2 regions of the Streptomyces sp. NPDC005302 genome follow, and region 1 is predicted to be linked to the other one. Evidence: riboswitches for the same ligand, from Rfam matches in the RefSeq annotation. Region 1 holds a riboswitch; the other holds the start of a gene.

The links. Region 1 has a riboswitch for cyclic di-AMP ahead of ABZT74_RS22600 (M23 family metallopeptidase). Riboswitches for the same ligand answer to the same signal wherever they lie in the genome.
Positions count from the first base shown of each region.
Region 2: another riboswitch for cyclic di-AMP. It lies ahead of ABZT74_RS02335 (M23 family metallopeptidase); the one in region 1 lies ahead of ABZT74_RS22600 (M23 family metallopeptidase).

Region 1 is NZ_JBEXGN010000015.1:127,350-134,570, forward strand. It holds gene ABZT74_RS22590 (pitrilysin family protein) at 1-739, shown strand, start outside; gene ABZT74_RS22595 (pitrilysin family protein) at 736-2,124, shown strand; cyclic di-AMP (ydaO/yuaA leader) riboswitch at 2,338-2,499, shown strand; gene ABZT74_RS22600 (M23 family metallopeptidase) at 2,512-3,276, shown strand; gene ABZT74_RS22605 (GntR family transcriptional regulator) at 3,473-4,168, shown strand; gene ABZT74_RS22610 (HPr family phosphocarrier protein) at 4,390-4,671, opposite strand; gene ABZT74_RS22615 (GNAT family N-acetyltransferase) at 4,849-7,221, shown strand, end outside.
Region 2 is NZ_JBEXGN010000001.1:522,094-529,314, forward strand. It holds gene ABZT74_RS02320 (dihydrofolate reductase family protein) at 1-843, shown strand, start outside; tRNA gene ABZT74_RS02325 (tRNA-Met) at 939-1,012, shown strand; gene ABZT74_RS02330 (PP2C family protein-serine/threonine phosphatase) at 1,394-2,458, shown strand; cyclic di-AMP (ydaO/yuaA leader) riboswitch at 2,718-2,875, shown strand; gene ABZT74_RS02335 (M23 family metallopeptidase) at 2,887-3,924, shown strand; gene ABZT74_RS02340 (aldo/keto reductase) at 4,074-5,018, shown strand; gene ABZT74_RS02345 (PrsW family intramembrane metalloprotease) at 5,081-6,409, opposite strand; gene trmB (tRNA (guanosine(46)-N7)-methyltransferase TrmB) at 6,505-7,221, opposite strand, start outside.

The sequences.
Region 1 (7,221 bases):
TCTGTCGGTCGTCGGCGACATCGACCCGGAGCAGACGCTCGCCTGGGTCGAGAAGTACTTCGGCTCCGTCCTCGGGCACGACGGCAAGCCCGCCCCGCGTGACGGCTCGCTGCCCGAGACCATCGGGGAGCAACTGCGCGAGGTCGTCGAGGAAGAGGTCCCGGCGCGCGCCCTGATGGCGGCCTACCGCCTCCCGGAGGACGGCACGCGCGCGTGCGACGCGGCCGACCTGGCCCTCACCGTCCTCGGCGGCGGCGAGTCCTCCCGGCTCTACAACCGGCTCGTACGCCGTGACCGCACCGCCGTCGCCGCCGGCTTCGGCCTGCTGCGGCTCGCCGGAGCGCCCTCCCTGGGGTGGCTGGACGTGAAGACGTCCGGTGACGTCGAGGTCCCGGTCATCGAGGCCGCCGTCGACGAGGAGCTCGCCCGGTTCGCCGAGGAGGGTCCCACGGCCGAGGAGATGGAGCGCGCGCAGGCCCAGTTGGAGCGCGAGTGGCTGGACCGCCTCGGTACGGTCGCGGGCCGGGCGGACGAACTGTGCCGGTACGCCGTCCTGTTCGGTGACCCGCAGCTCGCTCTGACCGCCGTACAGCGCGTCCTGGAGGTCACCGCAGAGGAGGTCCAGGAGGTCGCCAAGGCCCGCCTGCGGCCCGACAACCGCGCCGTGCTCGTCTACGAGCCCACCGCCCCCGAAGCCACCGACGCCGCTGACGACACCGACGAGGAGGCGGCGAAGTGACCGAGCTCGCCACCATGGACTTCCATCCGCAGCCGCAGGCGGGACAGCCGAAGCCGTGGGCGTTCCCCGCCCCCGAGCGCGGCACCCTGGACAACGGCCTGACCGTCCTGCGCTGCCACCGTCCCGGCCAGCAGGTCGTCGCCGTCGAGGTGATCCTCGCCGCGCCGCTGGAGGCCGAGCCCGCGGGCCTGGACGGCCTCGCCACGATCATGGCGCGCGCCTTCTCCGAGGGCACCGACAAGCACTCGGCCGAGGACTTCGCCGCCGAGCTGGAGCGCTGCGGTGCCACGCTCGACGCACACGCCGACCACCCCGGTGTCCGGCTGTCCCTCGAAGTGCCCGTCTCGCGTCTGCCCAAGGGCCTCGGCCTGCTCGCCGACGCCCTGCGCGCACCGGCCTTCGCGGACAGCGAGATCGAGCGCCTGGTGCGCAACCGGCTCGACGAGATCCCGCACGAGACGGCCAACCCGGCCCGCCGCGCGGCCAAGGAGCTCTCCCGGCAGCTGTTCCCGGCGACGGCGCGCATGTCGCGACCCCGCCAGGGCACCGAGGAGACCGTCCAGAAGATCGACTCCGCGGCCGTACGGTCCTTCTACGAGAAGTACGTTCGTCCCGCGACGGCCACCGCCGTGGTGGTCGGCGACCTCACCGACGTGGACGTGGACGCGCTGCTCGGTGACACCCTCGGTTCCTGGACCGGCTCGACCGCCGAGCCGCGCCCGGTACCGCCGGTGCACGCCGACGACACGGGCCGCGTGATCATCGTGGACCGCCCCGGCGCCGTCCAGACGCAGCTGCTGATCGGGCGGGTCGGCGCCGACCGGCACGACCGTGTGTGGGCGGCCCAGGTGCTCGGCACCTACTGCCTCGGCGGCACCCTCACCTCGCGTCTGGACCGTGTCCTGCGCGAGGAGAAGGGCTACACGTACGGGGTGCGGGCGTTCGGCCAGGTCCTGCGTTCCGCGCCGGACGGCACCGGCGCCGCGATGCTCGCCATCAGCGGCTCGGTGGACACCCCGAACACCGGCCCGGCGCTCGACGACCTGTGGAAGGTGCTCCGCACGCTCGCGGCCGAGGGCCTGACCGACGCGGAGCGCGACATCGCCGTGCAGAACCTGGTGGGCGTGGCGCCCCTCAAGTTCGAGACCGCCGCGGCCGTCGCGGGCACGCTCGCCGACCAGGTCGAGCAGTACCTGCCGGACGACTACCAGTCGACGCTCTATCAGCAACTGGCCGCCACCGGCACGGTGGAGGCCACCGCGGCCGCCGTCAGCGCATTCCCGACGGACCGTCTGGTGACCGTCCTGGTGGGCGACGCCGCACAGATCGAGGAGCCGGTCAGGGCCCTCGGCATCGGTGAAGTCAGCGTGGTCACGGCCGAGTAGGGCCGTGTGACCGAGATGGGCCCTGGTGACTGAAGAGTCACCAGGGCCCTCTTTTACGCGGACATCGCCCCCAAGATGTCCGTATTGGTACGGAGGTTGCCTTCTGCGCTGTGGGATGCGCTACAAAAACCGTGATCCGTTTGTTGTTCGAAAGATGTCGCGTTTAGCGTCAGTGCGGCTGTTCGTCAGGCACTGCGCCGCGTCCGCGGCACCGGACAGTCATCGCCGAGTCCCCGCATGGCGCGAGCCAGGGGAGCCGGGGACCCACACGTAGTCCCTGGGGTGAATCGGACGCCCTCCCCCGGAGGGGGTCCGTAGGAGACCTTCCTGCTCCGAACCCGTCAGCTAACCCGGTAGGCGAGAAGGAAGGAAAGGATCAGCCCTTACATGGCGTTCACCTGTGGCACCGGGAAGCATCGTCGTCCGAGCCGCGTGCAGCGCACCACGAAGAACGTCGTCGGCGTCGCGGCCCTCACCACCACCGGTGTCCTCGGAACCCTCGCGGCACCCGCGTTCGCCGCCGAACCGGCCGCCGAGCAGACCGGGCTGACCCAGGCCATCACCATCGGCGACTCCGTCGCCGAGCAGATCGACGAGCAGGCCGACGCCCAGCAGCACGCCGCCGACGTGGCCGCCGCGCGGGAGAAGGCCGAACAGGCCGCGCGCAAGAAGGCCGCCGAGCAGGCGGCCAAGGCCCGCGAGACCAAGGAGCGCGCCGCCCGCGCCGCCGAGCGCAAGCGGCTCAACACCTTCGTCATCCCGATAGCCGGCTCGTACGTCTCCACCGGCTACAAGACCGGCGGCAGCCTCTGGTCGTCCGGCAGCCACACCGGCGTCGACTTCCACGCGGCGTCCGGCACCTCGGTGCACTCCGTCGGCGCCGGTACCGTCGTCACCGCCGGCTGGGGCGGCGCCTACGGCAATCAAGTAGTGATCAAGATGCACGACGGCACGTACACCATGTACGGGCACCTGTCGTCCATCGGTGTCTCCGTGGGCCAGACGGTCACCCCCGGCCAGCAGATCGCGCTCTCCGGCTCGACCGGCAACACCACGGGCCCGCACCTCCACTTCGAGGCGCGCACCACCGCGGAGTACGGCTCCGACATGGACCCGGTCGCGTACCTCCGCTCGCACGGCGTGAACGTCTGACGACCGCTTCGCGGCTTCTCCGCCGTTTTCGATGCCCCGGCTCACCGAGTCGGGGCATCGTCGTTTCCGGAGGCCGTCTGTCCAAAAAATATCCATGGATTCAGGCCCCCCATCGGAAATTAACGCTTCCTGCAATAGAGTCACTGAACAAGCGTCAATCGATGGCGTTTCGCGGGGATTAAGCGGAGGTCCGGTCATGCGTATTCCGGCGCATTCGGTATGCACGGCGATCCGCGACGACATCGTCGCCGGCGTCTACGAGCGTGGCGGCCGGCTCACCGAGGAACTGCTCGCGCGGCGCTACGGCGTCTCGCGCGTCCCCGTGCGCGAGGCGCTGCGCACTCTGGAGGCCGAGGGCTTCGTGGTCACCCGGCGGCACGCGGGCGCCTGTGTCGCCGAGCCCAGCGAGCAGGAGGGCGCGGATCTCCTGGAGATGCGCACGCTGCTGGAGCCGCTGGGTGCCGCGCGCGCCGCGCAGCGCCGTACGGAGGCCCATCTCAAGGTGCTCCGCGGGCTGGTCAGGCTGGGGCAGGAGCGCTCCAGGCGGGGCAACAGCGAGGATCTGCGCTCGCTGGGCGGCTGGTTCCACGAGACGCTCGCCCAGGCCTCGGGCAGCCCCGCGCTGACGTCGACGCTGTCCCAGCTGCGGCACAAGATCGCCTGGATGTACGTGGTCGAGGCGCCGGCCAATCCCGCGGAGTCCTGGGCGGAGCACGGCGGCATCGTGGACGCGGTGGCCCGCGGGGACGGAGAGCGGGCCCGCGCGATCACCGCTCTGCACGCGGAGCGCGCGACGGCGGCGCACCGGCTGCGATTTCCCGCCGGCGGCACCCGGCCGGACCGTGTGAGAACTTCGCAACATCCCGTAAACATGACGGGCCAGCGTCATTAACACGGGCGCCGTATACAAAGAGGGCTATTCGGCGGGACGCTATTTCTGCTGCCGTTTTATTCGCGTGCCCCGAATTTCGGGCAGGCGTTCTTTTCGTTCGCGCGGGATGTGATCCGGACAGGTCGCCGTGAATTCCGGGACGGCGTACGGAAACGGCTGAGCCGCGCCCCCGGCGAGGGGTGGCGCGGCTCAGCCGTGTGCTGTCCGAGTGTCTCGCGGGCTCAGACGGTCTCGGGGAGCTCGTCGAGCCCCTCGGCGACCAGCTTCGCCAGACGGTCGAGGGCGGCGTCCGCACCCTCGGCGTCCGACGCGAGGACGATCTCCTCGCCACCCTGGGCGCCCAGACCGAGGACCGCCAGCATGGAGGCCGCGTTGACGGGGTTGCCGTCGGCCTTGGCGATCGTCACGGGGACGCCGGATGCCGTGGTGGCCCGGACGAAGATGGAAGCGGGGCGGGCGTGAAGGCCCTCAGCCCAGCCGACGTTGACGCGGCGCTCAGCCATGTGATGCTGCCCTTCAGCTGTTCAGGGTTGTCTAGACCAGTGTCCCATATCGTGAAGCGTGCCCGGGCGGCCCTGCCTCCCGCCCACGAGCAGCGTCCCACCGCGGCCCCGGTGCCACCTTCGTACCCCACAGACTGCCCCGCGCCCATGTCGTACGCGAGCCGTAGTCTGGGGCGCATGCAGACCCCGTCGGACCGGCACGAGTACCCCGCGCACTGGGAGGCCGACGTGGTGCTGCGCGACGGCGGCACCGCCCGCGTCAGACCCATCACGGTCGACGACGCGGAGCGCCTGGTCAGCTTCTACGAGCAGGTGTCGGACGAGTCGAAGTACTACCGCTTCTTCGCGCCCTACCCCCGCCTGTCCGCCAAGGACGTCCACCGTTTCACGCACCACGACTTCGTCGACCGGGTGGGTCTCGCGGCGACGGTGGGGGGCGAGTTCATCGCGACGGTGCGCTACGACCGGATCGACGCCCGGGGTCTGCCCGCGTCCGCTCCGGCCGACGAGGCGGAGGTCGCCTTCCTCGTGCAGGACGCCCATCAGGGCCGCGGTGTCGCCTCGGCCCTGCTCGAACACGTCGCCGCCGTGGCCCGCGAGCGCGGCATCCGCCGCTTCGCCGCCGAGGTACTGCCCGCGAACAACAAGATGATCAAGGTGTTCACGGACGCCGGGTACACGCAGAAGCGCTCCTTCGAGGACGGCGTCGTACGCCTGGAGTTCGACCTCGAACCCACCGACCGCTCGCTCGCCGTGCAGCGCGCCCGGGAGCAGCGCGCCGAGGCCAGGTCCGTGAAGCGGCTCCTGGCACCCGGCTCGGTCGCCGTCATCGGGGCGGGGCGCACCCCCGGAGGGGTCGGCCGCAGCGTCCTCGACAACCTCCGCGGGGCCGGCTTCACCGGCCGCCTGTACGCGGTGAACAGGGCCCTGGAGGAGAAGGAGCTCGACGGTGTCCCCGCTCACCGCTCCATCCGTGACATCGAGGAACCCGTCGACCTCGCGGTCGTCGCCGTCCCCGCCGAGCAGGTCCTCGAGGCCGTCACGGAGTGCGGGGAACACGGGGTGCAGGGGCTCGTGGTGGTCTCCGCGGGTTACGCCGAGAGCGGCGCGGAGGGGCGCGAGCGCCAGCGCGAACTCGTCCGGCACGCGCGCACGTACGGGATGCGCATCATCGGGCCGAACGCCTTCGGCGTCATCAACACCGCCCCGGACGTGCGGCTGAACGCCTCGCTCGCCCCGGAGATGCCACGCCCCGGTCGGATCGGCCTCTTCGCGCAGTCCGGGGCCATCGGCATCGCCCTGCTCTCCCGGCTGCACCGGCGGGGCGGCGGCGTGACCGGAGTGACCGGCGTGTCGACCTTCATCTCCTCCGGCAACCGGGCGGACGTGTCCGGCAACGACGTCCTTCAGTACTGGTTCGACGACCCGGACACCGACGTCGCCCTGATGTATCTCGAATCCATCGGCAACCCGCGCAAGTTCACCCGCCTCGCGCGCCGGACCGCCGCGGCGAAGCCACTGGTCGTGGTCCAGGGAGCGCGGCACGGCGGAGCGGCCCCCCAGGGACACGCAGTACGCGCCACGCGGCTCCCGCACGCCACCGTCTCCGCCCTGCTGCGCCAGGCCGGGGTGATCCGCGTGGACACGATCACCGAACTCGTCGACGCCGGGCTGCTGCTGGCCCGCCAGCCGCTGCCCAGAGGGCCCCGCGTGGCGATCGTCGGGAACTCGGAGTCGCTGGGCCTGCTGACGTACGACGCCTGCCTCGCCGAGGGGCTCCGGCCGCTGCCGCCGAAGGACCTGACCACGGCCGCCTCGGCGGCCGACTTCCACCGGGCCCTGTCGGAGGCCCTCGCCGACGACGGCTGTGACGCCGTGGTCGTGACGGCCATCCCGGCGGTGGGGGAGACCTCCACCGCGGACGCCGCACTCGCCGAGGCGCTCCGTTCGTCCGCCGCGGCGGCCCCCGCCAAGCCCGTCCTCGTCGTGCACGTCGAGCTCGGCGGGCTGGCCGAGGCGCTCTCCGCCGCCGCCAGCACCGCTCCCCAGGCCGCCGGGGCGGCGACCGGCGCCACCTCCGGCGCGGCGCAGCGCTTCCACCCCGCGGACGGGGCACCGGCCGCCGAGGTGAGCGCCGACCCGTCTCCGGACTCCCGGCTCATCCCCGCCTACCCCGCCGCCGAGCGCGCCGTCCGCGCCCTCGCCGAGGCCGTCAAGTACGCCCAGTGGCGGCTCGACGCCGGTGAACCCGGCAAGGTCCCCGAGTACGAGGACATCGACGAGAAGGGGGCGGCCGAGCTGATCGACGGCCTCCTCACGCGCGGGGAGGGACTGACCCTCGGCGGCGAGGACACCTGCGCGCTGCTCGGGCGGTACGGCATCGACGTGCACCGCGCGCTGCCCGCCCCCACCCCGGACGACGCCGCGGCCGCGGCACGCGTCATCGGCTACCCGGTGGCCCTCAAGACCACCGCCCCGCACCTACGACACCGGGCCGACCTGGGCGGCGTCCGGCTGGACCTGGCGGACGAGGAACAACTGCGCCGCGCG
Region 2 (7,221 bases), on a different contig from region 1:
GTCTACTCGACCGACGAGGGCGCCCGGCGGGCCGCCGGCCTGCTGCGCGGGCTTCCCGGCGTCGACATCGTCCCGACCGGGCCCGAGCTGGACTGGCGGGTACTGCTGGAGCATCTGCACGACGTCCGGGGCGTACGCCGGCTGATGGTCGAGGGCGGCGGACGGGTCCACACCCAGCTCGTACGGGAGGGACTCGCCGACGAACTGCAGCTCGCCGTCGCCCCCCTCTTCGTCGGGCAGCCGGACGCGCCGCGACTGTTCGGGCCCGGGGCCTACCCCCCCGGCCGGATGCGGCTCGTCGAGACCCGGCCCGTCGGGGACGTCGTCCTCATCCGCTACGTCCCGACCGCGCCCGGTACCGGCCGGACCGCCTCCGCCGCCGACCGGCAGTGGCTGGCCCTCGCCTGCGAGCTGGCGGCGCTCTGCCCGCCCTCGGAGACCGCGTTCAGCGTGGGCGCGGTGGTGGTCGCGGCCGACGGGACCGAGCTGGCCCGCGGCCACTCCCGCGAGGGCGGCGACCCCGTGACGCACGCCGAGGAGGCCGCCCTCGCCAAGATCGACCCGGCGGACCCGCGGCTGCCCGCCGCCACCGTCTACAGCAGCCTGGAGCCGTGCGCCCGCCGCGCCTCCCGGCCCGCGCCCTGCGCCCGGCTGATCCTCGACGCCGGTGTACGGCGCGTCGTCACCGCCTGGCGCGAGCCCGACACCTTCGTCACCGACGCCGACGGCAGCGGACTCCTCGCCGCCGCGGGCGCCGACGTCGTCCTCCTGCCCGAGTACGAGGAGCGCGCCAAGGCACCCAACCGCCACCTCCTGGACGGGGCCGCGCACCGCACGGCCTGAGGGAGGGAATCCGCGCGCCGCCTGCCCGGTGGATGGCACGTGGAGGAAAAGCGTGTTCTGAGGGTCCCGCGGATGGCGTACACTAATTTCAACGACGCGGGGTGGAGCAGCTCGGTAGCTCGCTGGGCTCATAACCCAGAGGTCGCAGGTTCAAATCCTGTCCCCGCTACTGAAGGCCAAGGGCCGGAACTCGGATTCACGAGTTCCGGCCCTTGGTGTTGGTACGGGCTCTGTTGGTACGGGCTCTGTTGGCACGGGCTCCCCCTCCTCCTTCGTTTCGCGGCGTCGCTCCGTCGTCCCGTTCCCGGGTTCACCCCGCAGGGCGGCGGAATCCCTCGGTCGGGCCACACCGGTCGCCCACCGCCCCCGCGCCGGGTCTGCTGGACCTGTGGGTCAGCCAGGAGGTGAGGAGCGGACCGGAGAACTCGACGCCCGGGCCGACCGCCCGCCCCCCGGTGATCCGCGGGCGCCGGGGGTCGCCGGCGCTTCGGGTGCGTCCGGACCCGCGGGCGATCCCGGAACCGGTCCGGCGCGATGGCGCACGGGCCGGATGTCCTCCGCGCGCGCCCTCGTGCGAGCCCTGCCCGTGCTGCTGGTCGTCGGCGGGACCTTCTACGACTACTTCACGCCGGGCGAGTTCACCGCCGCCCCCCTCTTCACGGCCGCCACCCTGGTCGCCGCGCCCCTCTACTCGCTGCGCGGCACCGTCCTCACCGGCGCCGCCGCCGTCGGCGCGCTGATCCTCGTGCACCTGCGCCTCGGCATCGTCCTGCGGATCGACGCGGTCACCGAGGTCGTCACCGTCGCCACGGCGGCCGTCCTGGGCATCCTCATCAACATCCTCGTCCGGCGCAGCGACGAGCGGCTCGCCTCCGTCTGGGAGATCGCCGAGTTCGCGCAGCGGGCCGTGCTGCCCGAACCCCAGGCACGGATCGACGGCCTCGACGTCGCCGCGCGCTACGAGGCGGCCCAGGCGGACGCGTCCATCGGCGGGGACCTGTACGCGGTGCAGGACACCCCGTACGGCGTGCGGCTGGTCGTCGGGGACGTACGCGGCAAGGGGATGACGGCGGTCGCCGCCGTCGCCGTGGTCATCGGCGCGTTCCGGGAGGCGGCGGAGCAGGAGACGACCCTGGAGGCGGTCGCGCAGCGGCTGGAGCGGGCGCTGAAGCGCGAGGGCACCCGGCGCGACAACCTCGACGCCGTCGAGGGGTTCACGACGGCGGTCCTCGCGGAGATCCCGCACGACGAGGAGATCGTCCGCATCGTCAACCGCGGGCATCCGCCGCCCCTGATGCTGCATCCCGACGGGACGCTCGTCCCGCTCACCGGCGGGCCCGCCGCGCTGCCCCTGGGGATGAGCGACCTGGCCGTGACCCCCGACCTGGCCGTACCCGCCCGTTTTCCCACGGGGGCGATCCTGCTGCTCCACACCGACGGGCTGTCCGAGGCCCGGGACGTGCGCGGGGAGTTCTACGATCCGGCCGCGCGGCTGGCCGGGCGGGTCTTCCCGGGGCCCGACGCGCTGCTGAACAGCCTCGCCGACGAGGTGCGGCGGCACACGGGCGGCGCCCTCAGCGACGACATGGCACTGCTCGCCGTCCGGCATGGTTGACGGCCCTCGTAGGCTCCTCTCCCGACCGTTGTCACGAGGGGTGACCGAACCGTGCCCCTCCGCATAACGACTGACGCACCGTCAAAGAAATCCGTGTCGACGGGATGAGGCCAACTCGCCCGTTTTTCATCGCCCATGACCCCAAAGTCCTGGCCAAAAAGCGTTAACGATCAGGCTGAACAGCTTGGAATCAGGTGGCCAGGTCTATTAACGTTCGATAACGCAGCGCGGTCGTCCCAGCCGTCACAAGAGATGGCTCCGTGCGCACGCGCCGAATCCCGCAAGGGAACCGGGGAACCACCAACTTGGGGTGAATCGAGCGTATTCCGCCGTGGCAGCACGGTCGGTTTACGCGCGTAGGAGACCTTCCTGCTCCGAACCCGTCAGCTAACCCGGTAGGCGAGAAGGAAGGAAAGGAGTGCGCCCACGTGGCGTCCAACCGGCCTGCTCAGCCAACCTCGTTCGCACCGAATGACACACAGTCCTTCGGCTTCGCCTACGGCAAGGACGAGGGACCCTGGGAGGAGTGGAATCCCACCGAGGATTCCGTCCGTCCCGTTCGTGGCCGGCACCGCGTGGGAAAGCAGCGCGGCGGAGGACTCGCCCGCAGCTCCACGGTCCTCGGTGTAGGCGTCATAGCCGCCGTCGGCGCCGGTGGCATGGCCACCGCGGCGCCCGGCAAGGCGCCCGTCTCGATCTCGCTGCCCGACCTGTCCTCGGTCACCCACTCGGCCAAGGCCCTGATCGGTGACGGCGCGGAGACCCCCAAGGGCTCCACGACTCCGCTCACCGGCGCGGGACTGACCACCGCCGACACCGCCCAGGGCAGCACGGACGCCGGTGAGGCCCTGCGGGCCCGCATCATGCAGCAGGCCGAGTCGCAGCAGAACCAGGTCGACAGCGCCGCCCAGGCGGCCGCCGAGACCGCCGCCGCCAAGCAGGCCGTCGCGCTCGCCACCAAGCAGCAGGACGACGCGAAGTCCAAGGCGGACGCCGCGAAGAAGAAGGCGGAGGACGAGGCCAAGGCGAAGGCGGAGGCCGAGCGTCTCGCCGAGCTCGCCAAGAGCTACTCGCTGCCGACCTCCTCCTACACCCTGACCTCGCGCTTCGGCGAGGCCGGCGCCCTGTGGTCCTCCGGCTACCACACGGGTCTCGACTTCGCCGCGCCCACCGGCACGCTGATCAAGGCCATCCACAGCGCGACCGTCACCGAGGCGGGCTGGGCCGGCTCGTACGGCTACCGCACGATCCTCACCCTCGACGACGGCACCGAGCTGTGGTTCTGCCACCAGTCGTCGATCAGCGTCAGCGCCGGCCAGAAGGTCGCCACGGGCGACGTCATCGGCCGCGTGGGCGCGACGGGCAACGTCACCGGGCCGCACCTCCACCTGGAGGTCCACCCCGGCGGTGCCGCCACCGGCATCGACCCGATGGCGTGGCTCCAGGGCAAGGGCCTCAACCCCTGACCCTTACGGACTGCCGACCGGCCGGCTCGCGGGGACTCCCGCGGCCGGCCGGTTTCGCGCCCGCGAGTGCGAGTGCGAGTGCGGGAGCGCCGGGCCCGTGTGGGGTGCATGTGGAATACAGGCATCCGGTGCGGGCGTTGAAACAGCCCATGACTTACCTTCGCAAGCTCGGCTCCTCCGACCTCGAGGTCTTCCCGCTCTCGCTGGGCGGCAACGTCTTCGGATGGACGGCGGACGAGACCCGGTCCTTCGCCGTCCTCGACGCCTACGCGGCCGCCGGCGGCAACTTCCTCGACACGGCCGACTCGTACTCGTCGTGGGTCGACGGCAACGAGGGCGGCGAGTCCGAGACCATCATCGGCAAGTGGCTGAAGGCCCGCGGCAACCGCGCGGACATCGTCGTCGCGACCAAGGTCAGCCAGCACCCCGCCTTCCCGGGGCTCTCGGGCGCCAACATCAAGGCCGCCGCCGACGCGTCGCTGCGGCGCCTGGGCACCGACCACATCGACCTCTACTACACCCACTTCGACAAGACCGAGGTGCCGGTCGACGAGATCATCGGCGCGCTCGACGAGCTGGTGAAGGCCGGCAAGGTGCGGCACATCGCCGCGTCCAACATCTCCCCGGAGCGGCTCCAGGAGTCCCTGGAGTTCTCCGACCGCGAGGGACTCGCCCGCTACGTCGCGCTCCAGCCGCAGTACAACCTGGTCTCGCGCGACACCTACGAGGGCCCGCTGCGGGACGTCGCCTCCCGCGCCGGACTGGCCGCCGTCCCGTACTTCGCGCTCGCCGCGGGCTTCCTCACCGGCAAGTACCGTCCGGGCGCGACCGTCGACTCGCCCCGCGCCGCGGGTGCGTCCAAGCACCTGGAGACGGAACGCGGCCGGCGGGTCCTCACCGCGCTCGACGAGATCGCCGAGGCCCACAACGCGGCCGTGCCGACCGTCGCCCTCGCCTGGCTCGCCGCCCAGCCGACCGTCGCCGCGCCGATCGCCTCCGCCCGGACCGTGGAGCAGCTCCCGGCCCTGCTGGGTGTCGCGGACCTGTCCCTGACGGACGCGGAACTGTCGCGCCTGACCCGCGCGTCGGCGTGACCCGCGCCTGAGCCGGACCCCGGCCCCCGTACCGGCGAGGTGCCGCCTCGCGCGGGCGGGGGCTACGAACGGTAGGGGTTGTACGCGGGATACGGCACCGGCGGCGCGTACGGCTGGGCCGGTGGCGCGGCGTACCCGTAGCCGTGCGCGGGCCAGGGGGGCGGTGCGGGGAGCGGGGAGGTGGCGCGGGCCGCGTAGGCGAGGGAGGGGCGGGCGATCTCCCGGCGTCGCCACAGTTCGTGCAGCAGCTCGCGTTCCCGTACGACGAAGTCGGCGCCCGCGCGGCCCCGGCGCCCCCGGTGGCGCAGGAACGCCAGCGAGGTCGCGTACGCCTCGTACTCGGCGACCGAGCGGGCCGCGGCCTTCCCCCAGTGATGGCCGGCGTACTCGCGGGCGAGCCGCCGGGCCCGCATCGAGCCGAGGACGTAGGGCTCGGCGGTGCCGAGCCAGCCCGCGGTGGTGTAGGCGGGCAGTTCCGTGTGCACGGTGCGCAGCTCGCGCTGCCGGGTCCAGACGGCCAGCCAGGTCAGCAGCCCGAACGCGGGCACCATGAAGGCCGCGTAGACCGCGAAGAAGCCGTACTCCCCGAAGTCCGACGAGCTGTTCCACACCGAGTGCATCCCCATCGCGAGCAGCAGCCCGCCGAACGGGACCAGCACGCGGCGCACGTGCTGGCGCTCGGCGGACAGGGCCGCGACGCCGAAGCCGATGCCCGTCAGCACGGTGAACAGGGGATGCGCGAAGGGCGACATCACCACGCGGACGAAGAACGTCGCGGCGGTGACGGAGGACAGTCCGCTGCCCCCGCTGAGCCGGTCGGTGCCGAAGGCCGTGCCGAGATAGAGGATGTTCTCGGTGAACGCGAAGCCGGTCGCGGTGACCCCCGCTATGACCACGCCGTCGACGATCCCGGTGAAGTCCCGTCTGCGGAACAGGAAGACCAGCAGGACGGCGGCCGCCTTCGCCGACTCCTCCACGACGGGGGCTATGACGGTCGCGCCGAGGGTGTCGGCGCTGGAGGGGTCCGCGGTCGCGGTCGCTATCCACCGCGTGGCGAAGCTGTTGGCGACGATCGCTATGAGCGCGGCCGCGCAGGCCCCCCAGGCGAACGAGAAGACCAGGTTGCGCCAGGGGCCCGGCTCGACCCGGTCCAGCCACCGGAACGCGGCCATGAGCAGCGGCACCGGGAACACGGCGAGACCGAGACCGACCAGGAAGCCCTCGGTTCCCGTCTGTTCGCGGACGAGCGCGAGGATGACGAGACCGGACAGCGCCAGCAGCGTGATCAGTGCTCCGTACCGGACCCATCTCCGCTGCCACCAGTGCGGATGGCGCAGCGCATGCCCGGCGGGGACGCCGGGCCGCGGGGGGTACGGGGGACTGATGGCCACGGCATTGACCCTAACGAGGGAGGGCGCGGCTCGCGACGGTGGCCGGAGTCGTCCTGGTGTACGAGATCCCGGGGTGCCGGAGGGCCGTGCGAGGGTCAGGCGTCCGGGGCGTGCTGGTCTCGGTGCTGTACGCGCCGGAAGAGGAGGTCGTTCACCACATGACCCTTGTCCAGTCCCTGGCCCTCGAAACGGGTCAGCGGCCGGAACTCGGGACGCGGCGCGAAACCGCCGTCGGGCAGCGTGTTCTCGAAGTCGGGGTGGGCGCTCAGGACTTCGAGCATCTGTTCGGCGTACGGTTCCCAGTCGGTCGCGCAGTGCACCAGGGCGCCCGGCTTGAGACGGGTCGCGGCCAGGTCCAGGAACTCCGGCTGGATCAGCCGCCGCTTGTGGTGCCGCTTCTTGGGCCAGGGGTCGGGGAAGTAGACCCGCAGGCCGTTCAGGGACGCGGGCGGGAGCATCTCGCGGAGCAGGATGATCGCGTCGCCGTTCGCGACCCGGATGTTGTTCAGGCCGCTGCGCTCCGCGAGGCCCAGCAGGTTCCCCTGGCCGGGGGTGTGCACGTCGACGGCGAGGATTCCGGTCTCCTGGTCCTCGGCCGCCATCTGGGCGGTGGCCTCACCCATGCCGAAGCCGATCTCCAGCACGACGGGCAGGTCGGCCCCGAACAGCTCCGTCAGGTCGAGCGTGCGCTGTCCGTCGATGTCCAGCCCCCACTTGGGCCACAGACGCTGCAAGGCCTCGCCCTGGCCGGTCGTCACCCGGCTCCGGCGCGGCTGGAAGCTCCGGATCCGCCGCTCGAAGTGTGATCCGGC